2 regions of the Trichococcus sp. TS_SC_9 genome follow, and region 2 is predicted to be linked to the other one. Evidence: riboswitches for the same ligand, from Rfam matches in the RefSeq annotation. Region 2 holds a riboswitch; the other holds the start of a gene.
The links. A riboswitch is a leader RNA that binds a small molecule or an ion and turns the genes downstream of it on or off. The one in region 2 is predicted to bind thiamine pyrophosphate.
Positions count from the first base shown of each region.

Region 1: another riboswitch for thiamine pyrophosphate. It lies ahead of thiM (hydroxyethylthiazole kinase); the one in region 2 lies ahead of thiT (energy-coupled thiamine transporter ThiT).

Region 1 covers NZ_CM149591.1:923,117-937,859, reverse strand. The annotation lists gene purF (amidophosphoribosyltransferase) at 1-1,201, shown strand, start outside; gene purM (phosphoribosylformylglycinamidine cyclo-ligase) at 1,201-2,250, shown strand; gene purN (phosphoribosylglycinamide formyltransferase) at 2,247-2,819, shown strand; gene purH (bifunctional phosphoribosylaminoimidazolecarboxamide formyltransferase/IMP cyclohydrolase) at 2,935-4,476, shown strand; gene purD (phosphoribosylamine--glycine ligase) at 4,625-5,899, shown strand; gene AC0J5I_RS04305 (zinc-binding dehydrogenase) at 5,997-6,989, shown strand; gene AC0J5I_RS04300 (hypothetical protein) at 7,108-7,317, shown strand; gene mnmE (tRNA uridine-5-carboxymethylaminomethyl(34) synthesis GTPase MnmE) at 7,507-8,898, shown strand; gene mnmG (tRNA uridine-5-carboxymethylaminomethyl(34) synthesis enzyme MnmG) at 8,964-10,859, shown strand; TPP riboswitch at 11,073-11,180, shown strand; gene thiM (hydroxyethylthiazole kinase) at 11,256-12,080, shown strand; gene thiE (thiamine phosphate synthase) at 12,067-12,708, shown strand; gene AC0J5I_RS04275 (HAD family hydrolase) at 12,705-13,346, shown strand; gene thiD (bifunctional hydroxymethylpyrimidine kinase/phosphomethylpyrimidine kinase) at 13,354-14,136, shown strand; gene AC0J5I_RS04265 (HAD family hydrolase) at 14,466-14,743, shown strand, end outside.
Region 2 covers NZ_CM149591.1:1,934,790-1,949,532, reverse strand. The annotation lists gene AC0J5I_RS09410 (CBS domain-containing protein) at 1-318, shown strand, start outside; gene AC0J5I_RS09405 (pyruvate, water dikinase regulatory protein) at 334-1,161, shown strand; gene ppdK (pyruvate, phosphate dikinase) at 1,192-3,861, shown strand; gene AC0J5I_RS09395 (zinc ribbon domain-containing protein YjdM) at 4,159-4,497, shown strand; gene AC0J5I_RS09390 (NAD-dependent epimerase/dehydratase family protein) at 5,147-5,935, shown strand; gene AC0J5I_RS09385 (hypothetical protein) at 6,080-6,397, shown strand; TPP riboswitch at 6,510-6,610, shown strand; gene thiT (energy-coupled thiamine transporter ThiT) at 6,668-7,243, shown strand; gene AC0J5I_RS09375 (YitT family protein) at 7,499-8,365, opposite strand; tRNA gene AC0J5I_RS09370 (tRNA-Leu) at 8,547-8,630, opposite strand; gene AC0J5I_RS09365 (pilus assembly protein TadG-related protein) at 9,175-10,071, opposite strand; gene AC0J5I_RS09360 (DUF192 domain-containing protein) at 10,136-10,480, opposite strand; gene AC0J5I_RS09355 (vWA domain-containing protein) at 10,482-12,980, opposite strand; gene AC0J5I_RS09350 (type II secretion system F family protein) at 13,006-13,923, opposite strand; gene AC0J5I_RS09345 (type II secretion system F family protein) at 13,938-14,743, opposite strand, start outside.

The DNA.
Region 1 (14,743 bases), 1.0 Mb from region 2:
TTCCGGACAGAACAGCATAGAAAATGTGCAGCCGTTTTTGTACCATTTCTATGATATGGATATCGCCATTTGCCACAACGGCAACTTGGTGAATGCCAAATCATTGCGCCGCAATCTTGAGGAAAATGGCGCCATCTTCCATTCGACTTCGGACACGGAAGTTCTGATGCATCTGATCAGACGCAGCCAGAAAGACAGCCTGATCGAAAAGATCAAAGAGAGTTTGAATCAGGTCAAAGGCGGCTTCACTTATATCCTTTTGACGGAAGAAAAAATGTTCGGTGCCGTCGATCCGAATTCATTCCGTCCGCTTGTCATCGGCCAATTGCCGAATGGCGCTTATGTGATGGCCAGTGAAACGTGTGCCATCGATACAATCGGTGCTGATTTTGTCCGCAATGTCAACGCCGGCGAACTTGCAATCATTGACGACAACGGCTTGACGATCGAAAAATATACCGATGACACAACCATCTCCATCGCTGCGATGGAGTATATCTACTTCGCGCGTCCGGATTCCAATATTGCCGGCGTGAACGTGCATACTGCGCGCAAACGGATGGGAACGCGTTTGGCCATCGAAGCACCTGCAGTGACGGCCGATATCGTAATCGGTGTGCCCAATTCTTCCCTGTCCGCGGCGAGCGGATTCGCGGAAGAAAGCGGAACGCCTTACGAAATGGGCTTGATCAAGAACCAATATGTCGGACGTACATTCATCCAGCCTACGCAGGAGCTGCGCGAGTTGGGCGTAAAAATGAAGTTGTCCGCCGTAAAAGGGGTTGTCCAAGGCAAGAGCGTCGTCATGGTGGATGATTCCATCGTGCGCGGGACGACCAGCAAACGCATCGTGACTTTGTTGAAAGAAGCGGGAGCGAAAGAAGTGCATGTCCGCATCTCTTCGCCGCCTTTGATCTACCCAAGTTTCTACGGCATCGACATCAGCAAGTCAGCTGAACTGATCGCTGCTAAAATGACAGTCGATGAAATCTGTGAATATATCGGGGCGGACAGCTTGTCTTTCCTTAGCCAAGAGGGTCTGATCGATTCAATCGGTTTGAAATTTGATATGCCGTATTCAGGCTTGTGCATGGACAGCTTCAACGGGGTCTACCCGACTGGGCTTTATGACTATGAAGCGGATTACGTGAACAATATGACAGCTATTCAAAAAGAGAATCTAAAGGGAGGACAAGTTTGATGGAAAACGCATATGCAAAAGCGGGTGTGGATGTCACAGCCGGTTATGAAACAGTAAGCCGCATCAAGAAACACATCGACCGCACGAAACGTCCAGGCGTTTTTGGCGAAGTCGGCGGATTCGGCGGAAACTTTGACCTTTCTGAATTGAACTACAAAAAACCTGTGCTTGTATCGGGTACGGACGGTGTCGGCACGAAGCTGATGCTGGCCATCGAAGCCGGAAAATTCGACACAATCGGGATCGATTGCGTCGCAATGTGCGTCAACGATGTCGTAGCGCAAGGCGCAGAACCTCTTTATTTCTTGGATTATGTAGCTGTCGGCAAAAACCGTCCGGAAAAACTGGAGCAGATCGTTGCTGGCGTGGCTGAAGGCTGCGTCCAAGCCGGTGCTGCCCTGATTGGCGGAGAAACAGCTGAAATGCCTGATATGTACGATCCGGAAGATTTCGATCTGGCTGGATTTACGGTTGGGATTGCGGAAAAAGATGCCTTGTTGACGCCTGCCTTGATCAAAGAAGGAGATGTTCTGGTTGGCTTGCCTTCATCAGGCATTCATTCGAACGGCTACTCCTTGGTGCGCAAAATCTTCTTCAAAGACAATGACTACAAATTGGCCGACAAGGTCGAAGGTATCGAAGACCAAGAATTGGGCGATGTTTTATTGACGCCTACAAGAATCTATGTGAATGCCTTATTGCCGTTGATCAAAAAACAACTCCTACATGGCGTTGCCCACATTACGGGCGGCGGCTTCGTCGAAAACGTGCCGCGCATGCTTCCTGAGAACGTCCAAGCGGAAATCACATTAGGCACCTGGCCTGTTTTGCCGATCTTCCAAGTGATGGAAAAAATCGGCAAGATTCCGGCTCTTGAAATGTATGAAATCTTCAACATGGGCATCGGCATGGTGCTGGCGGTCGCTCCCGAAAACTTGACGGAAGTGCTGGGCGTTCTGACTGAAAATGATGAAAAAGCTTATGTGATCGGATCTGTGGCTGCAAAAACATCAGAAAAAGAGGTTATCCTGAAAGAGGCTCAAGCATGAGGATAGCTGTCTTTGCTTCAGGAAACGGCTCGAATTTTCAAGCCATCGCCGAAGCCATCGCGTCAGGTGAAGTGGATGCGACGATCGCTTTCCTGTTCTGCGACAAGCCGAAAGCCTATGCGATCGAGCGCGCCAATCAATACAATATTCCGGTGATCTCCTTTACGCCGAAAGGCTTCGAGGATCGGGTCGCCTACGAAAATGAAATTTTGAAGCATCTGGCTGAAGAGAAGGTCGACTTGGTTGTCTTGGCCGGCTATATGCGGATCGTCGGACCGACTTTGTTGACGGCCTACGCCGACCGCATCGTCAACATCCACCCGTCCTTGCTTCCAGATTTTCCAGGTCGGCATGGCATCCAGGACGCCTTCGAAGCAGGCGTTCCGGAGACCGGCGTCACCGTCCATTTCGTTGATGAAGGCGTCGATACCGGACCAATCATCGCGCAAGAAAAAGTGACGATCCTTCCGGAGGACACGCTGGAGACTTTGGAAACCCGTATCCATCAAGTGGAGCACCGGATATTCCCGCAAGTGATCCAACAACTGGCACAAAAGAATAAAGGCTAACAAAAGGGATGAGGACTCCGCGCTTGCGGAAGTCCTTCCTTTTGTTAAATCCGCAGTATGCCGTATACAGTAGTGACAGAGCAAAATCCATCATAAATTTAAGGAGTGACACACAGTGACAAGAGCATTGATCAGTGTTTCAGATAAAACAGGCGTTGTAGCATTTGCGCAGGCATTAGCAGCAAAAGGAATCGAAATCATCTCCACTGGCGGAACGAAAAAGGCTTTGGAAGAGGCTGGCGTACCGACTATTTCCGTAGAGGATGTAACTGGCTTTCCTGAAATGATGGACGGCCGCGTAAAAACGTTGCACCCACTGATCCATGGCGGACTTTTGGGCAGACGTGATCTTGCGGACCATATGCAAGCCATGAAAGAGCACAACATTGCACCGATCGATTTCGTTGTCGTGAACCTGTACCCATTCAAAGAAACCATCAGCAAAAACGATGTGACTTTGGCTGATGCCATCGAAAACATCGACATCGGCGGCCCAAGCATGCTCCGCAGCGCGGCTAAGAACTATGCTAGCGTGACTGTCCTGACCGATCCGATCGACTATGCAAAAGTCCTTGCCGAATTGGAAGCTGCAGGCGAAACGACTTTCGAAACGCGCCAAGCTTTGGCTGCAAAAGTATTCCGTCATACAGCTAGCTATGATGCTTTGATCGCGCAATATTTGACAAATGTGGTCGGCGAAACCGAACCTGAAAAATTGACAGTGACTTATGATCTGAAACAGAGCCTGCGTTACGGAGAAAACGGCCACCAAACCGCGACTTTCTACCAAGAACCTTTGGCTGTGCCGTTCTCGATCGCGAGCGCTATCCAATTGCACGGAAAAGAATTGTCCTACAACAACATCAAAGATGCTGACGCAGCTATCCGCATCGCCCGCGAATTTGACGAGCCGGCTGTGGTTGCCGTTAAGCATATGAATCCATGCGGCGTAGGTATCGCAGACGACATCGATGCAGCCTTCGATCGTTGCTATGCAGCTGATCCTGTATCAATCTTCGGCGGCATCGTGGTTGCGAACCGTTCTTTGGATGTGGCGACTGCCGAAAAACTGAACAGCATGTTCCTGGAAATCGTATTGGCACCAAGCTATACGGAAGCGGCTTTAGCCATTTTGTTCAAGAAGAAAAATGTCCGCATCATGACTTTGGATTTCTCGGCTGCAAAAGCAGGCGGAAAAGAATTTGTCTCCGTATTGGGCGGCATGCTGGAACAGACGCAAGACATCAACACTGAAGACGTACCGGCTAATTGGGAAGTCATGACTGACCGTCAACCGACTGAGGATGAAATGAAAGCAATGGATTTCGCCTGGAAAGTCGTTAAACACGTGAAGAGCAACGCCATCGTATTGGCAAACAGCAAACAGACAGTGGGCATCGGCGCAGGTCAGATGAACCGTGTCGGATCCGTCAAAATCGCAATCGAGCAAGCTGAAGCGGCCAACGCCATCGAAGGCGCTGTATTGGCGAGTGATGCTTTCTTCCCGATGAACGACAGCGTGGAATATGCTGCCAAACACGGCATCAAAGCAATCGTTCAACCAGGCGGCAGCATCAAGGACCAAGATTCAATCGAAATGGCAAACAAATACGGCATCACAATGCTGAAAACTAGCGTAAGACACTTCAGACACTAAGAGGGAAAACGCAAAGCGGGCGTTTTTTGCCCGTGTGCGGTTGACAGCTTAGGCACTCAAACGTCACAGTGCGACGTTTGAGGTCTTTAGCATTTTGAGTACTGGCACTATTATCAAGCTTCATATAAAAGGTTGGAGGATCTCAATGATGAAACTTCTTGTAATCGGCAGTGGCGGACGCGAGCATGCCATCGCTAAAAAATTAACTCACAGCCCGTTGGTGGCGACTGTTTACTGCGCCAAAGGGAACCCAGGGATGGCCCATGACGGCATCACGTTAGTCGACATTGCGGAAAACGACCATCAAGGATTGGTTCAATTCGTCAAAGACAACAACATCGCTTGGACTTTCGTCGGACCGGAAATCCCGTTATTTGAGGGGGTTACGGATGCATTTGAAGCGGCTGGACTGAAAGTCTTCGGACCTTCCAAAAAAGCGGCCGACTTGGAATGCTCCAAGCAGTTCGCAAAAGACCTGATGAAGAAATACGGCATCCCGACTGCAGCCTATGAGACATTCGAAGACTATGAAGCAGCGGTTGCTTATGTGGAAGCCAATAGTGTTCCGATCGTCATCAAGGCGGACGGTCTGGCAGCCGGAAAAGGCGTCGTCGTCGCGATGACGATGACTGAGGCTCTGGATGCACTGAACGACATGCTCCTGCAAGGCAAATATGCAGCAGGCAAGCCGAAAGTTGTCATCGAAGAGTACCTTGAAGGGGAAGAGTTCTCATTGTTCGCGCTGGCGAACGGTGCGAAATATTACTATTCAGGTGTCGCACAAGACCACAAGCGGGCTTATGACGGCGACAAAGGCCCTAATACGGGCGGCATGGGCGCCTATTCGCCTGTACCGCAAGTATCCGAAGCGATGATTCAGGAAGTGCTGGATACGGTCGTAAAACCGACTGTAGAGGCGATGGTTGCTGAGGGCATCCCGTTCAAGGGAGTTGTCTACGCCGGCTTGATGATCACCGCCAAAGGGTTGCGCGTCATCGAATTCAATGCCCGTTTCGGAGATCCGGAAACACAGGTCATCATGAATCAGATGGCTTCCGACCTGGCGCAAGTCATCGATGACATCCTGAACGGAAAAGATCCGGTCATCGAAATGTATACCGATCGTTACACTTTAGGTGTCGTTGTTGCCGCTGAAGGCTATCCGGAAGCACCTATGCAAGATATCCCGTTGCCTGATCTGGACACGGAAAATGCGGATTGCATCGTCTATGCAGCAGGCGTGAAGGCCGGCGAACAAGGTTTGTTGTCCAACGGCGGACGCATCCTGTTGATCGCGGGCCAAGGCGAAACGCTGCAGGACGCGCAGGACAAAGCTTACCGTTACCTGAATGCAAATCCGATCGCGCATACGTTCTATCGTTCCGATATCGGAGCAAAAGCAATCCGTTTTACGGAAAAATAGCAAGTTGAGGGGGGAGGCTGCGGTCTCCCTCTTTGTATTTCTGTCCTGAAAAGCTATACTGAATCTAACGGAAATATCCATTTGAGGAGTGAGCGATATGGTGAAAACATTGATTCACAGCGGGCAAGTCGGATTGGAAGGTTTGAAATGGGAAGACCATGCGGAACAGCCAACAGGACCTTCCGGGATAAAAATAAAGGTCAAAGCGGCCGGCCTGAATCATCGCGACCTTTTTGCCTTGAGCCAAGTGCATGAGAAGCACCCGGTTGTCATCGGCTCGGATGCTGCCGGCATCGTTGTCGCTGTCGGAGCAGAGGTGACGCGTTTCCAAATCGGTGATGAAGTGATGCTTTATCCCGGCAGCGGTTGGCGCGAGAACAGCGACACGGCACCGGAAACTTTCACGATCCTCGGTAGTTCGGAGCAGGGGGCGATGGCGGAGGAAATCGTTGTTTCCGAAGACAATGCTGTCCATAAACCGGCTCATCTGTCTTGGGCAGAATCAGGCGTCCTGTCCCTGTCCGCGTTGACGGCTTACCGCGCCTTGTTCACAAAAGGCGGCGTGTCGGAAGGCATGAAAGTTCTGATCCCAGGCATCGGCGGCGGAGTGGCCAACTACCTGCTGCAATTCGCCAAGGCTGCTGGAGCGACTGTATACGTCACTTCCCGCTCCCCGGAAAAATTGGCGAAGGCGCTGCAGCATGGAGCCGCCAAAGGCTTGCTGCACGATGAGGATTGGGTGGAAGCGATGGGTGGCGAAAAAGTGGATGTCGTAATCGAGTCGGTCGGAGCAGCCACTTTCGATAAATCGCTGGATGCGGTGCGCAGAGGCGGCACCATCGTGACTTTCGGCTCATCGACGGGCGATCTGGTCACCTTCGATTTGCGGAAATTCTTTTACGGACAGTACACGTTGAAAGGCTCCACGCTGGGCAGTTTTGAAGAATATGAAGCGATGATCCGTTTTGTCAAGGAACATAAGCTCCATCCCGTTGTGGACGCCGTTTATCCTGCAGAGGATTTCAAGGCGGCCTTCCTGCGGTTGGAAAATGCCGAACAGATGGGGAAAATCGCCCTGCAGATCGGCTGAACTGTAACAAAATGGAAAAAAACAATTCCCGCGGGAAAGCAGGGCCTCCCCATAACGCTATGCTATATTGGGAATGCTGTTTCAGAAGTTGAGCGCGTACTATTTGAGGGGGATTTCCATGAACGTCAGTGAGTTGTTGTTCATCGCATCGATGATTACCTTGATCGTAGGATTTGTTGGTGTGGTGATGATTATTGTGTTGGGTGTGATGGATTTGATGCATATCCATTTGCGCGTCTATGTGAACAGGAAAAAATACATTCGTAACGTCATCATCCTGTTGGTGGTCGGAGGTTTGTTGAGTACGGCCTACCTCATGATGAAATAAATAACCGTTCATTAAATGCTTGCATTGCGCCGGCATTGCTTGTATAATCGGCTAGAAATCTATTTATAGTAAGCTGAAAAGAATATCCAAAATGAAATGCAGTCAAAGTGCTTTTCCTCCCGCTTGAACGAAGGGGAGGAGTGGGCGCTTTTTTTGTACGCTGAAACAACCGAGAAAGGACGATAATGAATGATTATAAATGAATTTGATACCATCGCCGCCATTTCGACGCCGCCGGGAGAAGGGGCCATCGGGATTGTGCGTTTGAGCGGGGACCAAGCGATCCAGATAGCCGATGCCTTATACCGATCCGGAACGAAGCACTTGGCCGATGTCGCCACGCACACCATCAATTACGGCCACCTTTATGATCCGCGCACAGGCGACATGATCGATGAAGTCATGGTGTCAGTCATGCACGGACCGAAGACCTTCACCCGCGAAGATGTCGTGGAGATCAACTGCCATGGCGGTGTCGTGAGCGTCAACCGGATTCTGCAGACGATTCTCCAGAACGGTGCCCGCATGGCCGAACCAGGGGAATTCACGAAGCGCGCCTTCCTGAACGGCCGGATCGATCTGTCGCAGGCCGAAGCGGTCATGGACTTGATCCGTGCCAAAACCGATCGAGCGATGAATGTGGCGCTGCATCAGTTGGACGGCAAATTATCCGGCATGATCCGTGATATCCGTCAGATCATCCTGAACACGTTGGCTGAGGTCGAAGTGAACATCGACTACCCGGAATACGATGACGTCGAGGAAGTGACGACGAAGCTGTTGAAGGAACGCACCATTGAAGTGCGCGGACACATCCAGCATCTGTTGGATACCGCCAAGCAAGGAAAGATCCTGCGCGAAGGCCTTCAGACGGCCATCATCGGCCGCCCCAATGTAGGGAAATCCAGTTTGCTGAACCGCCTGTTGCGCGAAGAGAAAGCCATCGTGACGGACATCGCCGGCACCACCCGCGATACGATCGAGGAATACGTGAACGTCAGAGGCGTGCCTTTGAAGCTGATCGACACTGCGGGCATCCGCGAAACGGATGACGTCGTGGAAAAGATCGGAGTCGAACGCAGCCGCAAAGCCTTGGCCGAAGCCGATCTGATTCTCCTGTTGATCAACCAGAACGAAGGGCTGACGGAAGAGGACAAGCAGCTTCTGGAAGACACGAAGGACATGAACCGCATCATCCTTATGAACAAAATGGATCTGGAAGCGAAGATGACAACCGATGAGCTGGAACCTTGGAGCGATCCTGAAAGAATCATCGAAACATCGATGCTGAGCGAAACCGGACTGGACCAACTGGAAAAACAGATCACGAAGATGTTCTTCTCCGGTGAAACCGGCGAGACGGATGCAACCTATGTATCCAACGTCCGCCATATCGCGCTGCTGAACGATGCGATGGATTCGCTGGATGAAGTGCTGAGCGGCATCGAATCAGGCATGCCAATCGACCTCGTCCAGATCGATTTCACCCGTTGTTGGGACCTCCTCGGAGAAATCACCGGCGACAGCGTGCAGGACGAACTCCTCACCCAACTATTCACACAGTTCTGCTTGGGTAAATAAAAGAATTCAGAAATCAACTAAAATAATAAGAACAAATAGCTAGCACAAACGAAAGGAATGGAAAAATGAACAGATTTGAAGCTGGAAGTTTTGATGTGATTGTTGTAGGAGCCGGACATGCCGGATCCGAAGCGGCGCTTGCCGCAGCGCGTATGGGATGCAGCACGATGCTGGTCACGATCGATTTGAACATGGTTGCCTTTATGCCCTGCAACCCATCCATTGGCGGGCCTGCGAAAGGTGTCGTCGTAAGAGAAATCGATGCATTGGGCGGCGAGATGGGACGCAACATCGATAAGACGTATATCCAAATGCGCATGCTGAACACAGGGAAAGGCCCTGCCGTCCAAGCGTTGCGCGCACAAGCGGATAAGGATGACTATGCCCACCATATGAAGCACACTATCGAAAAACAGGAGAACCTGCTGCTGAAGCAAGCCATCGTTGAGGAATTGATTGTGGAAGATGGCGAAGTCAAGGGCGTAGTGACGCATACTGGCGCCGTTTACCGTGCTGGTGCCGTCGTCATCACGGCCGGAACCTCTTCCCGAGGCAAGATCATCATCGGGGACTTGGTTTATTCATCAGGACCGAACAACTCGCAGCCATCCATTAAATTATCCGAAAATCTGCTTGATCTGGGATTTGAATTGGCGCGCTTCAAGACCGGCACGCCGCCGCGGGTAATGGCTTCGAGCATCGATTATTCCAAAACCGAGGAACAACCCGGTGACGTTGAGCCGAACCATTTCAGTTTCCTTTCCAAAGATGAAGACTATCTGAAAGATCAATTATCCTGCTGGCTGACCTATACGAGTCCGGAAAGCCATGAAATTATCCGCGATAATCTCCACCGCGCGCCGATGTTTACGGGTATCGTGGAAGGCGTAGGGGCGCGTTATTGCCCGTCGATCGAAGACAAAATCGTCCGTTTCAGCGACAAGCCGCGCCATCAGCTCTTCCTTGAGCCTGAAGGCCGCGAGAACGAAGAAGTCTATGTGCAGGGTTTATCCACCTCATTGCCGGAGGATGTTCAGCTTGATTTGATCCGTTCCGTACCGGGTATGGAAAATGCACAAATGATGCGGACAGGCTATGCCATCGAATACGATGTCGTAAAACCGCATCAGTTGCGCCTTTCCTTGGAGACGAAATTGGTGAAGAACTTGTTCACTGCCGGCCAAACGAACGGCACATCCGGTTATGAAGAAGCTGCCGGACAAGGCATCGTGGCCGGCATCAATGCCGCTTTGGCTGTGCAAGGGAAAGAACCAATGATCCTGAAACGCAGCGATGGCTACATCGGCGTCATGATCGATGATCTGGTGACCAAAGGAACAATGGAACCGTATCGCTTGTTGACTTCACGCGCCGAGTACCGTCTGTTGCTTCGCCATGACAATGCCGACTTCCGCTTGACCGAAATGAGCCGCGAAATCGGTTTGGTGACGGAAGAACGCTACGAAACATTCCTGGAGAAAAAACAGGCCGTTGAAAAGGAAATCGCCCGCCTTGAAAAAACCCGTCTGAAACCGACTGAAGAATTGCAGGCTTTCCTTGCGGAACAAAACTCCGCTCCGCTGAAGGACGGCATTTTGTTTGCTGACCTGCTGAAGCGTCCGGAATTGAAGTATGAAGGTCTGATCGCTTTTGCGCCGTTTGAAGTAGCCTTGCCGAAAGAGGTCATCAAGCAAGTGGAAGTGCAGATCAAATATGCTGGCTACATCAAGAAAGCCGTCGAAAAAGTGGACAAGCTGAAGAAAATGGAAGAAAAACGCATCCCTGCGAACATCGATTATGATGCCATCAACGGAATCGCGAACGAAGCCAAACAAAATCTGAAGAAGATCCAACCGGAAACAATTGCCCAAGCAAGCCGGATCAGCGGCGTCAACCCAGCCGACATTTCCGTTTTGATGGTCTACGTAACCCAAGGAAAGATCGCCAAAATCTCAGAATAACTCAGAGCGAGATGAATCCCGGGTAGAAATCGAGCATTAAGAGGATTAACACAAAGCGTTTAATAGAGTATGAAGGTATTTCCTGAATAATCGGGCAGCGACAGTCAGTGAAATTGCCTATACGAATATTTTCAGGTGGCTGAATGAACAATTAAAACGACAAAATCATCCTTGAGTAAGGATGGCGCATATGCTAAGATGATGACATAACTGCATACGAAAAAAGGGAGCTTGTGTCAGCAGGCTGAGAGGAAGTAATCAACTTCGACCTATTACCTGATTTGGATAATGCCAACGTAGGGAAATAACATTGAATGAATCCATTCAGCGGGAAATGCCTATTCGGACATTTCCCGCTTTTTTTGTCGCATCAAACAAACTATTTGGAGGTAACCCATGTTCAATACGCTATTCGAAAATGTACAGCAACAGACACCGCTGGTCCACTGCATCACCAATTATGTCACTGTGAATGATGTCGCCAATGTCCTCTTGGCTGCTGGAGGCTCCCCGATCATGGCGGATGCCCCCGAGGAAGTCGCGGATATCACAAGCATCTGCACCGCCCTGAATCTGAACATCGGAACACTGAACAGCAGATCCGTGGAGTCCATGCTGCTGGCAGGGCGCCAAGCCAATGCGCTCGCCCATCCCGTCGTTTTGGATCCAGTGGGCGCGGGGGCATCCCCTTTCAGGACCGAAGCGACCTTCAGCTTGCTGGAGGAAATTGCCTTCACCGTGATCAAAGGAAACATTTCGGAAATGAAGACGATCCATTCCGGAAGCGGCACGACAAAAGGCGTGGATGCCGACATCAGTGATGCGGTGACCGAGGAAACGCTCGAGGCAACAGTCGCTTTCGCCAAACGATTGGCCGATCGGAATGATGCGGTCGTCGCAATCACCGGCGCGATCGATATCGTCGCGGACCGGGACAAAGCCTACATCATCCGCAACGGGCATCCGCGGATGGCAAAAGTGTCCGGAACTGGCTGCATGCTGTCGGGATTGATCGCAGCCTATTGCGGAGCAAACCCGGAGCAGTTGCTGGATGCCACGGCGGCAGCGGTGTGCCTGATGGGAGTCAGCGGCGAGCTGGCTTACGAAAGGATGATAAGCAATGCCGCAGGGACTTCATCCTACCGCAGCTACATCATCGATGAAATCAGCAAGATGTCGGTCGAAAAACTGGAAGGGAGCGCTAAAATTGAGAGTAGATAAGAACGATTTGCTGCTTTACGCGGTGACCGATCGCCAATGGCTGGGGAACGCGTCCTTGGCGGAACAGCTTGAAGAAGCTATCCAAGCGGGCGTTACCGTCGTGCAATTGCGCGAGAAGGAATTGGATTTCGATGCCTTTGTCTCCCTGGGCAAAGAACTGCAGGCCGTGGCCAAACGCCACCGCATCCCTTTCATCATCAATGATGCAGTCGATGTGGCCTTGGCGCTGGATGCGGATGGCGTTCACGTGGGACAGAGCGATATGCAGGCTGGAGACGTCCGCAGCCGGATCGGCGAGGGGAAAATCCTTGGCGTTTCTGCGCATTCCGTCGAAGAGGCGCTGGCGGCGGAACGGAACGGGGCCGATTATCTGGGCGTAGGTGCGATCTACGGGACAGCGACGAAGCTGGATGTCGACGCGCTGTCGATCGAAACACTGCAGCAGATCTGCCGGGCGGTGAGCATACCTGTTGTGGGGATCGGAGGCATTTCTGAAGGGAATATCCTCGAGCTCAAGGGCAGCGGCATCGACGGGATTGCCGTCGTATCCGCCATCTTTGCGCAGCCGGACATCACAGCGGCGGTGAAGAGACTGCGCCCGTTAGCCGAAGCAATGGTGCAGCCATGACAATGGAAGCTGCCATCTTCGATCTGGACGGGACGCTGCTGGATTCCATGCCGATCTGGCAGGGGCTGGGGGAAAATTATTTGCTTCAGAAAAAGCTGCAGCCAGCTTCCGGATTGCAGGATGTGTTGAAGACGATGAGCCTGCCGCAAGCCGCACAATATTTTCAATCGGCCTATGGATTGCGTGAAGATGAAGAGACGATCATTGCGGAAATCGAAACGCTGCTTGCGGATCTTTACCGTTATGAAGTCCCGCTTAAGGCCGGAGCAGCGGAATATCTTCAGACATTGCAGGAGCAGAATGTGAAGATGTGCATCGCCACCGCGACCGAAAGGAATTTGGCCGAGAGCGCCTTGGAGCGGTTGGGCATCCGGAAATATTTCAGCGCCATCCTGACCAGCAGTGAAGTAAAGGCAGGCAAAGAGGATCCGCTCATTTTTCAGCGGGCGTTCGAACACCTTGGGGCGCCCCTCACGAAGACCGTCATCTTTGAGGACGCGCTGCACGCCGTCGAAACGGCAACGGCAGCCGGTTTCCGGGTAGTCGGCGTCCATGATGAGACGGCAACAAAGGATATGGAGCGCATCAAAGCGTTGACGGAGCAGTACATCTATTCATTTTCGGATTGGAAAGGATGAGCAAAACATGAAAACAGTATTGACGATCGCCGGTTCGGACAGCAGCGGCGGAGCGGGCATCCAAGCGGACCTGAAGACGATGATGGCGCATAAAGTCTATGGGATGAGCGTGATCACGGCGCTGACGGCGCAGAACACGACAGGTGTGGCCGGAATAATGGAAGTGACGCCCGAATTTGTGGCGCAGCAGATGGATAGCGTGTTCAAGGATATCCGCCCTGATGCGGTGAAGATCGGCATGGTATCGAATGCCGCAATCATCAAAGTCATCGCCGAGAAGCTGCTCGAATACAAAGCGGAAAATATCGTCGTGGATCCCGTCATGGTGGCAACAAGCGGCAGCAGCCTGATGCAGGACGATGCCAGCCAGGATTTGCGGACGCTGTTGTTGCCTTTGGCTGATGTGATCACCCCCAATGTGCCGGAAGGGGAGGTGCTGAGCGGCATCAAAATCGAGACGAAGGCGGATATGCTGGCTGCAGCGGACAGTATCGCTTCGGCTGCGGGAACCAGCGTGCTACTGAAAGGCGGCCATCTCAAGGACAGCGCCGATGATCTGCTCTTTAGGGACGGGAAAGTCAGTTGGTTCGAGTCGGAACGGATCGAAAACCCGAATACGCACGGCACCGGCTGCACGCTTTCCTCAGCCATCGCCGCGAATCTGGCTTTGGGTCACGGAATGGAAGAGAGCATCCGCCTGGCCAAAGTCTACATCACCGGCGCGCTCCGCGACGGAATGGATCTAGGCAAGGGTAGCGGCCCGCTCAATCACGCGTACCGCATCACATAAAAACAGGGCTATCTCATTTCGAGGTAGCCCTTAATTCGGTCAATTGCCCCGATCCAAAGATGGAGACGTCAACGGGCAAGCACTGGATGGGTAAATTCAGTACATTGATAAAGTGCCTAACTCCTAACGTTCGGAAATTGGCGTTTTGAGATAGCGAAAACGAGTGAATTCTTTCCAAATTCTAAATAAAACCTCATTATTCTGTTGTTTTTGTTTGTTATAATTTTGATTATAGTGAACATTCGGAATTTTGAGTTTTTGCGTCATAGTGGCTTACATCGCTATTGTCCGCATTCAGTTCATATTCGCGATCGAAGGGAAGATAGAAGATGGGATTACTATTATTCGATTTTGACGGTACCTTGGCAGAAACATGCAAAATCAGCGAGATGGCTACGATGGATACATTTGAACAATTCGGGTATCCCGTCCCAACTGTTGAGCAGCTGCGTAAGGATAGAGGAAAGCCCCATTTTGTGAAGTTTAGCGGCTATCTGAAGCAGTATGCACTCTCTCCGGTCGAGATGGATAAGCTGATGGAAGTCTTTTGGGACAACTACGAAAAATATGAAAATATGCTGTTGGAACCATACGATCTGTCGCGGGA
Region 2 (14,743 bases):
TCCCTTTATGTCACAGACAACCGGGAAATACTGGGGATTGTTTCCCGCAAGGACTTGCTTAAGAGCGCGTTGGGCGATTCCGATCTGAATGCCATCCCGGTCGGAATGGTCATGACGAAGATGCCGAATCTGTATACCGTCTTCAGCGATACGTTCGTTGTCGATGCCACGAAATTGCTCGTTACCCATCGCGTCGACAGTTTACCAGTCCTTTCCCGTTCCGTGTATGAAGAGACTGGAAAAAAAGAAGTCATCGGAAAATTTTCGAAATCGACCGCCAGCAGATTGTTGCTTGATATATTCAACAAAGACCTTTAGGAGGAAAGTGTGCAAATGGACCTTAATGCGATTTACTTAGTATCCGATTCCGTCGGAGAGACAGCCGATGTGGTGATCCGATCCGCCCTCTTCCAATTCGAGACGGAAAATTACCAACTGAAGAAATATTCCTACGTGCAGACGACCGAGGAAATCGACGAAATCTGCGTAAAAGCGGCCGAAGATGAGAAGGCAATGATCTTCTACACCTTCGTGAAAAAGGAAATGGCAGACTACATGAAGGAGCGGATCGAACAATCCAGCCTGATTGGAGTCGACATTTACAGCCCGATCCTTACCGGTTTGGGGCAACTGTTCCAGCTTCCGGCCAAGGAAAAGCCGGGCATCAACCGCAAACTGGACAAGGACTATTTCAACCGCGTCGAAGCCATCGAGTTTTCCGTCAAATACGACGACGGACGCGATCCGCGCGGCATCGAAAAGGCAGATATCGTGCTGCTCGGCGTGTCCCGCACATCCAAAACGCCGCTGTCGATCTATCTGGCGAACAAGAACGTGAAAGTCGCGAACATCCCGCTTTTTCCGGAATCGAAGCCGCCAAAAGAAATCTTCACGATTGCCCCGGAGCGGATCATCGGCCTGGTGAATTCGCCGAAAAAGCTCAACGAAGTCCGCAAAGAGCGCTTGAAAACACTGGGACTGCCGCCCTCCGCCAGCTACGCCGGCATGGAACGCATCCTGGAGGAACTCGAATACGCTGACCAGATCATGAAACAGATTGGCTGCGAAATCATCGATGTTTCGAACAAAGCGATCGAAGAAACCGCAGACCACATCCTGCACTACATGGATGTTATGAATATCAGCCGCAAGCAACTATAGACCACTCACAAGGAGGAAATGTATATGACTTTGACGAAGCAATGGGTTTACCGTTTTTCAGAAGGCAAAAAAGAACAAAAGATGTTATTGGGAGGAAAAGGCGCCAACCTCGCCGAGATGACCAATCTCGGCCTGCCCATCCCTCCAGGATTCACGATCACGACGGAATCCTGCATCCATTATTTCGATGAAGGACGGACACTTTGGACTGCGATCCAACAGCAGATTGATTCCGCCCTCATCGACCTGGAAAACGCGGTCGGGAAATCGTTCCATGACCCCGCCAACCCGTTGCTGGTGTCGGTCCGTTCCGGTGCCGCCTTCTCGATGCCCGGCATGATGGACACGATCCTGAATTTGGGCCTGAATGATGCTTCAGTCGCCGGTCTAGCAGAACAAACTCAGAACCCGACCTTCGCTTTCGACAGCTACCGTCGTTTCATACAGATGTTCGCCGATGTCGTGAAATCCGTTCCGCGCATCCATTTCGAATCGATTCTGGACACAGTCAAAAATGAGAACGGTTACCAGTTCGACAACCAACTGACTTTGGAAGAGCTGACCGACCTGGTCGCGCAATACAAAGCCGTCTACCAACGCGAAACAGGCGAAACTTTCCCGCAGGAACCGTTGGATCAATTGCACCAAGCCGTCCAAGCCGTTTTCTCTTCATGGAACAATGAAAGGGCTATCCTTTACCGCGATATCCACAATATTTCGCATAACCTCGGCACAGCCGTCACCGTCCAAAGCATGGTGTTCGGAAACCGCGGCAACGATTCGGGTACCGGTGTGGCCTTCACGCGCAACCCGGCGACCGGCGAGAAAAAACTCTTCGGCGAATTCCTGATGAATGCGCAAGGCGAAGATGTCGTGGCCGGTATCCGCACGCCATTGAACATCGACACACTGGAAGAAGTGATGCCTGCCGTCTACAACGAATTCAAGGCCATCGCTGAAAAACTGGAAGACCACTACGCCGATATGCAGGACATCGAGTTCACGATCGAAAAAGGCAAATTGTACCTGCTGCAGACCCGCAACGGGAAACGCACAGCAGCCGCAGCCGTCGCAGTGGCCGTTGATTTGGCGGACGAAGGTCTGATCACTAGAGAAGAAGCCATTATGCGCATCGAAACCGGCCAGTTGGACAAATTGCTCCACCCGACTTTCGACACGAAAGCACTTGAGGAAGCTACGATATTGGCGACCGGACTTGGCGCTTCGCCAGGAGCGGCATCCGGCCATATCTACTTCTCCACTGCTGATGCCGAAGCGGCACAAAAGGACGGCCTGCCGGTCATCCTAGTCCGCCGCGAAACATCCCCGGAAGATTTGGCCGGCATGATGAGTTCGGAAGGCATCCTGACAGCGCGCGGCGGCATGACTTCGCACGCGGCAGTCGTAGCCCGCGGTTTGGGCAAATGTTGTGTGGCCGGTTGCACGGCAGCGGTCATCGATGAAGAAAACAAAACCGTCGTGATCGATGATTTGACCCTGCATCAAGGCGACCTGCTTTCGATCGACGGCGCAACCGGTAGAGTCTACGCCGGCACCATCGCCAAGCAGAACCCGACTTTGGGCGGCAAATTCAGCACCTTCATGGAATGGGTCAATGAAATGAAAGTACTGCAAGTCAAAGCCAATGCGGACTCCCCCACTGATGTCAAACAGGCATTATCCTTGGGCGCGGAAGGCGTCGGCCTTTGCCGTACCGAGCACATGTTCTTCCATAAGCACCGTATTCCGGTTGTCCGTCAGATGATCCTTTCCCGCACGTTGGATGAACGCAAAAAGTACTTGGTTGAACTATTAGAAATGCAGCGCCAGGATTTCCAGGAAATGTTCGCTTTGCTGCAGGATCGCCCGATGAACGTCCGCCTGTTGGACCCTCCGTTGCATGAATTCCTGCCGACAGCGCATGCGGACAAAGTTGCCCTGGCGGAAGCGATGGGAAGCAGCCTTTCAAACTTGGAGGCGCACATCGATTCCTTGCATGAAGTCAATCCGATGCTCGGGCACCGTGGCTGCCGTTTGGCCGTCACTTACCCGGAAATCTACCGGATGCAGGTGCGCGCCATCATCGAAGGCGCCATCGCCGCTTCCACAGAGAGCGGCAGCACGATTACTCCGGAAATCATGATTCCCTTGGTCTGCGACGTCGACGAACTGCGCTACGTCAAAGCGGAAATCGTGGCGGAGATCCAGGAAGTCTTCGCTGAAAAGGATGTGACCATCCCTTACCTGATCGGAACGATGATTGAAATCCCGCGCGCGGCCGTCACTTCCGACGAAATCGCAATGGAGGCCGACTTCTTCAGCTTCGGCACGAACGACATGACGCAGATGGGCTTCGGCTTCTCCCGCGACGATGCCGGCAAGTTCCTGCAGGAGTACGAAGAAAAAGGCTTACTGAAGCCGAATCCGTTCCACTCATTGGACGTCAAGGGCATCGGCAAACTCGTCAAATTGTCCGCCAAATTGGGCCGCGAAACCAATCCAGGCTTGGTGCTGGGCGTCTGCGGCGAACACGGTGGCGACCCTGAATCCATCGCCTTCTTCTCAAGCATTGGCTTGGATTACGTTTCCTGCTCGCCTTACCGCGTGCCGATCGCACGCTTGGCTTCCGCGCAAGTAGCGATCAAAGAAAATAAAGCGAAAATGTCTGTTCAGAAAGATGCTGTGTTGAGCAGCATTTAATGGAAAAGCCCCTGATCGATGACCTCGATCAGGGGCTTTTGTGATTATAGCGATGCGATCGCGCTCTGCTTGTCCGATTCTTCTTGGTTATCGGATAACCTCAGCCAAGAACGCATATGGAGCCTTACGGAACTGTTCTCTTTCTGCTTATTGGTTATTATTCTTATATTGTCCGGATTCTATTGTCAACAAGGCGAAAATGTGGCAGTATATAAGCATCTTCCGCCTTGTAAAAACAGGCCGGAAATGAAAAGTCAGAAGACAGTATTTCAAAATAATGGAGGAATAAAAATCATGATGGAATTACCTAATTGCCCGAAATGCGGCTCCGCTTACACTTACGAAGACGGCGCGATGCTGGTCTGTCCTGAGTGCGCGCACGAATGGAGCGCGGATACTGCTGAGTCAGCAAACGAAGATCAATTGATCGTCAAGGACGCGAACGGCAACCTGCTGCAGGACGGCGACACTGTCACGGTCATCAAAGACCTGAAAGTCAAAGGCAGCTCGAGCGCTTTGAAAGTCGGAACAAAAGTCAAAGGCATCCGTTTGGTTGAAGGCGACCACAACATCGACTGCAAAATCGATGGCTTCGGTGCTATGAAGCTGAAATCCGAATTCGTCAAAAAAGCATAATAACGATTCCAAAAAAACTGGCGAGGCACCCCGAAAGGGAACCTCGCCAGTTTTTCTATTTTTATATTTTATTAGGTGATACGTTACCATTCTATCCGGCCTCACGCCTTTCATCTGTACGATGGCTGTCACCCCTGACAGCTAGGAGATATGCGTCGGATCACCGTTCCTTTCCGTTGTGTCTTATTTTTAGAAAGATTAATGGTCATCACCCCCGTTTTAATGCTAATGTTCATGATAAGCCCCATTGTTTCCGTTCAGGACTAGCAAAAAAACACATGCGAAAGCACGTGTTCTGTCGGGCAAAAGAATGAATGGGAAGATTGTTGCACAACAGATCCGCACTGACCTTGAGAAGCGCGCATTTGCAAATTCAACAAGTCCATCCTACTCACTCCCTCGTTTTCGATTGAAAAGTATCTTGCCCTTGCCTATCATCTTATCTCTATTATACTAGGATAATCTCCCGGGCTCAATTAATTTACCTGATCATTACAGAAATAAAATATTCCCCTTTATCGTGCCCAATCATTGCCTTTGCAAGGGCTATGCATTGACATTTTCCGGCGGCTTGCATAAAGTTAAAGTAAAGCCACTCACGAGCATAACAGCAAAGTTTGTCGCATAGAAACAAGGAGGTTTACCAATAATGACTACAATCATGATCACAGGCGCAAGCGGTAATATAGGGAGAGTTTTGGTGGATCATCTGAAAAAGGACTACGAACTGACTTTGGTTGATATCCATTTCCATGACATCGAGCCTGCCCTTTTGGAGGGAACAATCGTCAAGGAGCTGGACCTGACTGTCGTCGGGAACTGGGATGGCCTGCTGGAAGGGATCGATTACGTCATCCATCTGGCCGCAAACCCTTCGCCCTATGCTGCTTTCGACGATTCGCTTATTAGTTTGAACTACAAAATGCCCTATTACCTGTTCAAGGAATCATCCAAATACGAGAACTTCGTCAAGCGCATCATCTTTGCGAGCTCCTTCCATGCCGTCAACGCCTACCCCAAAAATGTGCAGATTCCCGTCGATGCCCCAGTCCGTCCGGGTGACCTTTACGGCGTCTCAAAAGCCTATTTGGAGAGCTTGGCCAGCCATTTCGCCTTTACCCAAGGACAGGAATCGATCGGCATCCGCATCGGCAACTTCGATGAAAATCTCGACAATCCATACATCAATGAAGCAGACTTGGCCGAATACGTGTCGCCCCGAGACCTTTGTCATCTCATCGATTGCGCTCTCAACGCCACGCTGATCGAGCCATTTCTGTTGGTGAACGGACTGTCGGACAATCGGTTCCCGCGCCTGGACATCTCACAGGCACGCACAGCCATTGGTTATCGGCCACTCGACGATGCCTTTGTGATGAAGGGCTTCTTTAATGATGACAACGGCGATCCTGTCGAAATCTCCAACGACGAGCATTGATTCGACGATTTGTGAACAAGTTTCCGTTTTTGTACGTTTTCGCCCACATCCGCCACCAAAGTCTATTGAAGAGCTTGAATCGAACTGATATGATGTTCAGTGGAGACAAAAGATGTTTCAGATAGACGGAGGGATGTACAATAAATGGCGAAAAAGAACAAAGGCAACCAAATCCAACGCAGAAATGTGACCCCAACAATACCCGAACTGCATAAAAATAAACAAGCGGCGGCGAAGAAAAATTTGCCCGTGGATGAAGACCCAACATTGCAAAATTCTTATAATATCACGATGTACGGTATGTTGATAGGCGCATCAATCGGCTACTTCGCCGGCAGTGTGACCATCGGTTTCGGTATCGGTACACTGATCGGTGGGGTTATCGATTTCTACCTGAATACTCAGAGGAAAAAGAAACGCGAAGCCATCTTGAAGGCACAGGCTGAAACCGAGCAGAAGTAGGTCTTTTTGCACAACGTGATGTTCGGGATGTTATTTTCGGACATGGTGTTGTGCAGCGTGAATCTTGCATAACGAAATAAACTGTAGTAAAGTTAGCTGTAACTAAATAGACCGTTTCACAAAGGGGTGCCTTCATGGCTGAGATTGAACATAGATTCTGACCCTTCGAACCTGTTCGTTAATACGAGCGTAGGGATTGTGATTGAGAAATGAACTTCATTCTCCTCCTTTGTTGATGGTATATTATGCCCAAAAAGGAGGAGTTTTTTTATGTCAAAAAATCTGAACATCTGGATCGAAGGAACCATCATCGCGGCTTTAGCGACCGTGTTGTCCTTGATTCCTTTCAATATCGGCCCTAGTTTTTCCGTAACGGTTGGGGCGCCGGTCATGATGCTTTACTGCCTGCGCCGCGGCTTGGTTCCCGGGTTCTTCGCCAGTTTCCTGTGGGGTGTGTTGCACATCCTGATCGGGACGGCCTACATCCTGACACCGCTGCAAGGATTCATCGAGTACTTCATCGCCTTCGGTTTCACCGGCTTGGCCGGTCTGTTCACGCCGAAAGTCCAACAAGCGATCGCGGACCAAAACCAAAAGGCATTGGTATGGCAAGTCATTTTGGGCACCATCGTCGGCACCATCGGTCGTTACTTCTGGCACACAATCGCCGGCTACTATTTCTGGGGATCCTACGCCCCAGAAGGCTGGAGCGCATGGTTCTACTCCATCACGCTGAACGGCGCAAGCGCCTTGGCGACCGGTGCATTCACCATCATGGTACTGGCCGTCATCGCGAAAACGAACCCGCAGTTGTTCATACCGAAAAAATCGGTGCGCGGGTACTGAGCGGATGCCGAATAACTGTATGCTAGCGAACCGCGTCGGCTGTTTGGGGTAGAACGCAGATAGAACGGCCGACGCTTCCGGGTGATGTAGACTGTTAACGCTGACGAACAGCCAGAACAGCCTACACTTCCGCGGTTTGTCGACTGTTTACCTTGGATCGCTAACTGAACTGTTGACGAATCAATTTTTATCGTGTAATAAAACCAATAAAGCAGAGGCATCCTCGAAAATTGGAGGCTGCCTCTGCTTATTTTATTACTCTACTAGTCCGGATTGGCGTTCCAGCGTGAAGCCCTTCCCTGCGACCTCGTGAACCTGTCCGATGATTACGAATGCAAATGGATCGATATCATTGACCAAAGCATTGATGGCGGAAAGTTTACGCTGCTCGATGACGCAAAGCACAGCTTGCTGCTGCACCCCTTCAAAAGCCGTTTCAATGTTCACCAGCGTCAGCCCAACATCCTGGACAAACAGTAGCGCTTTTTTAATTTCTTCAAACTTTTTTGAAATGATAAAAAGCTGCATCTTATTCGTTCCGGTGACCATGACTTTATTTATGACGATGGATGTCAGGAACACCATAATGAGCCCGTAAAGGATCTGTTCCATACTGGAAAAGAACGCCTGTACCAGCAGAAAAATGACGTCGAACGCATACATCCCCACCGCAACCGGAATGCGGAAATGCTTGTTCAGGAGCAGTGGTGGAATGTCCATTCCACCCGTTGAAGCGCCGACCTTGAACACCAGCCCGACACCCAACCCGCAGAGGATCCCTGCATAGATTGCCGAAAGTAAAATATCATCGGTCATGTCCTGCAATGCAGGTACTGTCCGAAAAAAAGTTAAAAACGTCGGAAAAATAATCGTGCTCAAAATCGTAGTCAATGCGAATTTCTTGCCCAACAAGGCTGCCCCGACAAAAAACATGAAGCCATTAAAAACCAACACAACCAAAGAGATGTTCAATCCAAAAAAATGATTCAAAATAATGGCAAGCCCCGTCGTTCCACCGGCAATCAGATTCTTCGGCAGGATAAATGCCGCAATCGCAAATGCGACAATGATATTACCCGCAACAACCGCAGCAATCGGTTTTAAAGTGTGCAGTAGTTTCAAAAATGTCACTCCTTTTTCTGAGATTTAAAGCAGTTGGATACCTCTCCAGAAAGAGGTATCCACGCCATTATAACAGATAAATGGCCGATAGAAAGAGTAGTATGTACCTTTGAAAATTGTTTAAAGAAAAATAGGATTCCCGACATCAATACGATGAAGGAAATCCTATTTTGAATAATTATGCGGCCAAGAAGACTCGAACTTCCACGGGAGATACTCCCACCAGCCCCTCAAGCTGGCGCGTCTGCCATTCCGCCATGACCGCAAAACCAACTATTTCATTATACTTTTGAAGAACATTTCTGTCAACGTCTGCTTACTGATTTTCTTTATATTAATAAGACCATGATTATTTAACAATATACGCAAATATGAAACATTGCAATATGCTAATACTACCAATATATATTGGATAATGAATTGAATTATACGCATGTGTACAAAATATAAAGAATCCTACTCGCAAAAAATATAAAAGACATCAACTGACCCCAAAATCAAGGGACAATCTATAATTTGTACATATCTACTCAACTTTTGCGTTCAAAATTATACGATGATTCATTGATTCATCTATGTTAACGGCCTTTTCAGAATTGACAGATGATATTATGTTGATGCATGGGGGATTTCGGTATGTGCTTGCAGAAAAATCATAAGATGAGTAGTGCAATTCCATTATCGTGGTCTTTCACTACTCACCTTAGTGTGATTTAAAGAACTTTTTATCTCTTTCATATTAAGCCCCAAATATTCCAAATTTCCACCTACCTAATGAATCGTATACAAAATCCATCTTGAGATATATGCTATTCAGTAAGCCTCACGTTATGCAAACCATAGTCAGTTTGTTCACCTGCAACACTACTACCGACAACAGCATATTCGAAAGTGCCAACAATTACTCCTTTTTTCTTTTTACTACCTTCTGTTTCTTCTTCAGAATATGATTTAATTTTAAATGCAGCGAATCCTACAATCGTAACCTCTTTTTTGCCGTTCACATCCATACTATCAACTATCGGGATGAAAGCTATTTTGTCTTTTGTAAAACTTTTTCCGGTCATGGCTCCAGTTTCAGTTTTTACCTTCTCATTCACATAAATAGGTTGATCATACCCTTTTGTAATCAGGTTCTGGAATAGATTAGCTCCCCCTCCTTTAAATGCACTGTTTTTAAAACTTGTTAAAGTCCCGAAATCCAATCCACCAAAGTTTCCGTTAGACCCGTCTCCTCCACCTTCTTTCAAAGTATATTCATGTCCAAAGATGAAAGTCTGTTGCACAACACCTACAGGAATTACCCCTATGACACCATCCGCGGGACTAATGGATGCGGTGGCACTGGCAGTCACATTTGCGCTATTTAGTCCAACAACATGCGCAAATGAATAATCCACTTGCTTTGTTGCGGTTACGGTTACACTATCAGCATCAGGAACAATTATAGGAACAATATCTGTGTATCCGTTTGAATCGAAGTAGGCATCTGCACTGCTTGTCGCATCAGCCCCTTTGGGCAAGTCGTACGCACCAGCTAAAGCTGCTGCATCTACTGCATTTTGCAACTTCGCTTTTTCTACATATACACTGCCTACATCTACAACAAAAGCCATAATAGCCAATAGTATCGCAAATATTCCAACAAAAAAAACTAATGCCTGTCCGTTTTCTTCATTCTTTAATTTTCTTAATTTTTTCAGCATTGCCTTCCCTCCTTAGTAAAAGAATTTCTCTGAGAGCCATATATCTTTCATTGATGTCTTTTACCTATTTTCTGACAGAGATTGCGTCACCAATCCGTAATTTTCCGCTCAATGTGTGCGCATTGCTCTCAATTACATATCTTGCTTTCCTGACAATCGGAGAAATTCTTCCTGGTTTCATCGCGGGCATAATATGGACGACCCTATCATCGGAATCCACAAATATGACATCAATAGGGAATCTCATGAAAAAACAATGAACACTGTTACATGGTTTTATGATCAGACCTGCCTCTTCAGGCAAATCCTTTTTCCCCATCAAGCCCAAGAATCGGCTGATAAAGTTATCCGCGACCTCAGCATTCTCTAAAATAACCTCATTCGTCTCTATCATCACTAGTTTGCCCATATCACATCTTACCTTCCAGCACATTTTTTGCTTTTTCTTGTTGCTTGAGACTTTTTACTTCCGTTCTGTACACAAATGTATATCCTCCAGTTTCAAATGTATCCTGATCAAATATTTTACTCTGTGTCAGAACTTCCCCATCAATCATGAATATACCTGGAGCTTCCGTATTCAATAGTAGGTGAAATGGTTTGTAGCCTTTTGAAAGCGATTTGTATCCTTCAATCCATTTCATCCCTTTGTTATTTTTCACCACGGCAAGGTTCAAAGTATATTTGTATTGGGATTCCTGGATACTTATATCCGCAGTTTTATTATGTCCCCCAAAAGAAATGGATATTTCTGAGGCATTCTTCGGTAATTGGAATTTCATCATAGAATCGATGGAATCTTTTTTGTAGTACTCCAAATAACCCAGTTTATTCATTTTTTTCTTGACTAAGACGAAATACAGTAGCCGACCAGTCGCAACAAACGAAATCAGCAGCACGGTTATCAGAATAATGATACCCTGATTATTTTGGAATGCGTCTTTCAGTGTTATTATCAATAGGTCTGTTCCGGACACGACAGAAACCGCAACCAACAGATCCATCGTCACCACTGTCAAAGGATCCACAGCTACTAAACTTAACTGAATGTTATGATTATCCAAATTGATGCCATCGGACAGTTTCACCGCGACAACACCGTCCAGTATTTCACCTGATTCCAACAAAATTGGAGTTGATTGTACATTTCCGATTGCAGGATCGACTTCGACTGTTATCGTTTCACTCCTACCGGAATAATTTTCCAAATGAATCGGAATGCTAATCTTCCCCCCGGCTTTTCCAAGCAAATCAGCCTTTGGAATTGTACCCACGACCTCTCCTGATGAGACCACCCTATAATCTCCCAAATCCACTTCCAACTGGAACATTTCTTCTTTATAGACCCCTTGCACAACCAAAGACGCGGAAAATTCACCTTCTTGTTCAAATGGCATAACCGCTGAATAGATTCCATCTCCACTAACTAAGTCACAGCTGGCTTCATCCGAATTGTCTGATAACGCCTGCATTTCTTGTCTCCCATCAGCATAGTTTTTCACCAAATTAAAGCTGGTGATTTCTATACCTTGTTGACTGTCGACCACATTCTCACGCATCTCGAGATATCCGGTGACCTTTTTACTTTCTGATAGCTTATAGGTAAGGTTGTCTTTTTCGTACTCATCCGTTCTCAAAGTAGGCAATTCTTGGACTTTTATGTTTGTCAAACTTTTCGTGACCAAAACATCACCATCTTTGACGATCGTCTCCAAGGAATAGGAACCTTGTTGATCTACTTCATCATATGTGCCTACATAGTAACCATCCTTTAAGGCCAACTGAATACTGTTCGGTTCAGGTATGTCGTTTTTTGATATCAAGACTTCAATTGTCATATCAGGGGACAGTTCCCCTAGCACAGCAACTGCCACTGTAAGTGGTTCATTTACAGGATGCTGCATGTTTGTCTGCGGTTCTACCATCCAGGATTTGAAGAACAGATCCTTATCTCCGAACAGTTGAACGTTACCATCCCCATTTACGATTAATTGCCAATCACCGGTCAATTCCTTCTCATACTGATTCAATGTGATGATGGTATAATTATCGTTCTTTTGCACCCCTAAATTTTGAGGTACCGTCTGCCCATCTGAAGATACGATGGATACATCCAATCCAGCATTTTCATTTGCCAAAACCATCGTCACTTGGGAAGTATAGGGATCAACGGAAAAGGGAATGGCATGCTCTCCCTGGATATCCAAGCTCTCATTGAAGACTGTTTGACGATTCTTCAGCATACGAAGAACCTCAAAAAAATTGGTTGCAATTGCACCGGGACTTTCAATGAATTTTGCTTCACCATGGGAATCATCTGCAATTTGTTGCAGAATGCTCTGATCGGAATTTCCAAATCCTAGTGTATAAATCGGATAATCCTTTAATCCAACATTTGCCGTTGTTGCCCAAATGCTATCCATATATTCTGACATGAAATCCGGATTATCCCTTTGAGCCGAGTTTGGATCAGGCACTCCATCTGTCAGAAAGATGATTACCTTTCGGACATCTTGCTCTGCAAAACTGTCAAGCTGATACTCTGCAGCTTGTAAAGCTTTTAAATAATCCGTATCCCCCGACGCCGTTATGGCAGGGGCAAGTGTAGACTTCAAATTTGCTTTATTTTCCATGCTTAACACCTGTTGCATGGGGATTGCTTCCACTGCATCAGTAGAAAACATGACGACACCGAAATAGTCATCGGGGCTCAGCAGATCAATAAAGATTTCCGCCGCTGTCTTTCTCAAGTTATTCGGGTCCGTATCGGCCATACTCCCAGAGGTATCAATCACTAGGGAAACAGCAATTTTTTCCGAAGTAGTTGTTTCTTCCGCACAGATAGAGGGGATATTCAAAATAAACAGGCTTATAAGTATAACGACCAACGCTATTTTCTTTATGAACATGCTGAGCGTCTCCTTTCTGCTGTTCTCATTTCAAAAAATTCTCCATGATACTGATGATGGATGGTCCAACAGCTACTATCAACATCGCAGGCAATAGGCATAGTGTCATAGGAATCGTCATTTTGACTGGAATTTTCGCAGCCTGTGTTTCTAACCGTTGGCGTTTTGCGGTACGGATTGTTTCTGACTGAATCCGAAGGACGTTCCCAATATTTGAACCCAGTTGTTCAGCCTGAATGATTGAAGTGACGAATGTGGCCAAATCTTCAACCTGTGTGCGTTTCACCAAATCACGAAAGGCCTCCGAGCGGTCTCGCCCTTTATTCATCTCATTCATAGTGAATAATAGTTCATCACTCAACGGTCCTTTAAATTTGCTGGTTGTACGATAAATGGACATGTCAAAAGACAAGCCTGCTTCTACTGTTACATGCACCAAATCCAAAAAGTTAGGCAGCGCATGCTGAATTTGTTGTCTCCGTTCTTCTGACTTTGATTTCAAGACCGAATACGGAAATAATAAACCCAGTAGGACAGCCAAAAACAGGAAAGTGGAATTGTTCGGGCTTCTAAATTTTCTGGATATAACAAAATTTACCAGAACCAACAAACTTGCTAGAAGGAATTGAATCGCAATGATATTATAGTATTTCATTTTATCCAACAACCCAGCACTCGCAAGCAATGAATTGTACTTGTCACGAATGGTGGCAGGAGCAATTTTCGCCAAATTTATTACTATTTTTTCATAGGCTGGATTGATAACCCGCTTTACGAAAGGCTCATGCATTTCATCAGAAAGAGCCTCCCGCGTATCGGTAATGATCTTAACATTATCCAAACGTTCTTTTACTAATGCTTTCGGCTCGAGGAAGCGTTCGTAGATTACGTATAGAATTCCCATGCTGGTGAGAAAAACAGAAGCATAAACCAGAATTTCCATTTTTATCTTCCCCTTTATACTTTTATGTTCACGATTTTGATCAACGCGAAAATGCCGATGACCATTAACACTGCTGCTGCGATGGCCATTATCATTCCAATTGGATTTGTAATGAAGGAAAATGCTTGATCCGGGCTCGCTTTATATGTCAAAAACGCTATGGCGAATGGCATGATTCCGACTACCCAAGCAGACATGCGGTTCTGCGCGGTAAGCGTTCTTATTTCCCCTCTTAATTTGACACGCTCACGGATTGTTTCCGAAATCGTGTCCAAAATTTCTGCCAAATCGCCTCCGACATTCATTTGGATCAAAAGGGTAGTGATGAACATGTCCAGATCTTCGTCATCTGTCCGTTTAGAAAAGTCCACCAAAGCCTCTTCCATCGGTTTACCATACGCATTTTCACGCAAAACTTTTCCGAACTCATCAGCGATAGGGGCTTCCATTTCTTTCGTAATGACTGCCATCGCCTGCGAGAAACTGTAGCCTGCCCGCAAACCATTAGCAAGCAGTCCTAAAGCTTGCGGAAGCTGCGAGTTCAACCTGGCCACTCTCTTTTTCCTGACTATTTCCAAAATTACTTCCGGAACTTTATATCCCACAAAAAATCCGATGAACAAAAATAACAGGTTGCCAGAAATCAGATAGAGCAATATACCTGTTATCAAGCCAGCAGCAAGGGAAATTTTGACAAATTCGAGCGGTTTCATCTTGATGTAGGCTTGAAGCAATTTAGACTGTACATTCAAATAGTATTTTGATTTTTCCATATCTTTATTGAATTTGTTTAACCATCCGGAAATCTTATTTCTTTTCT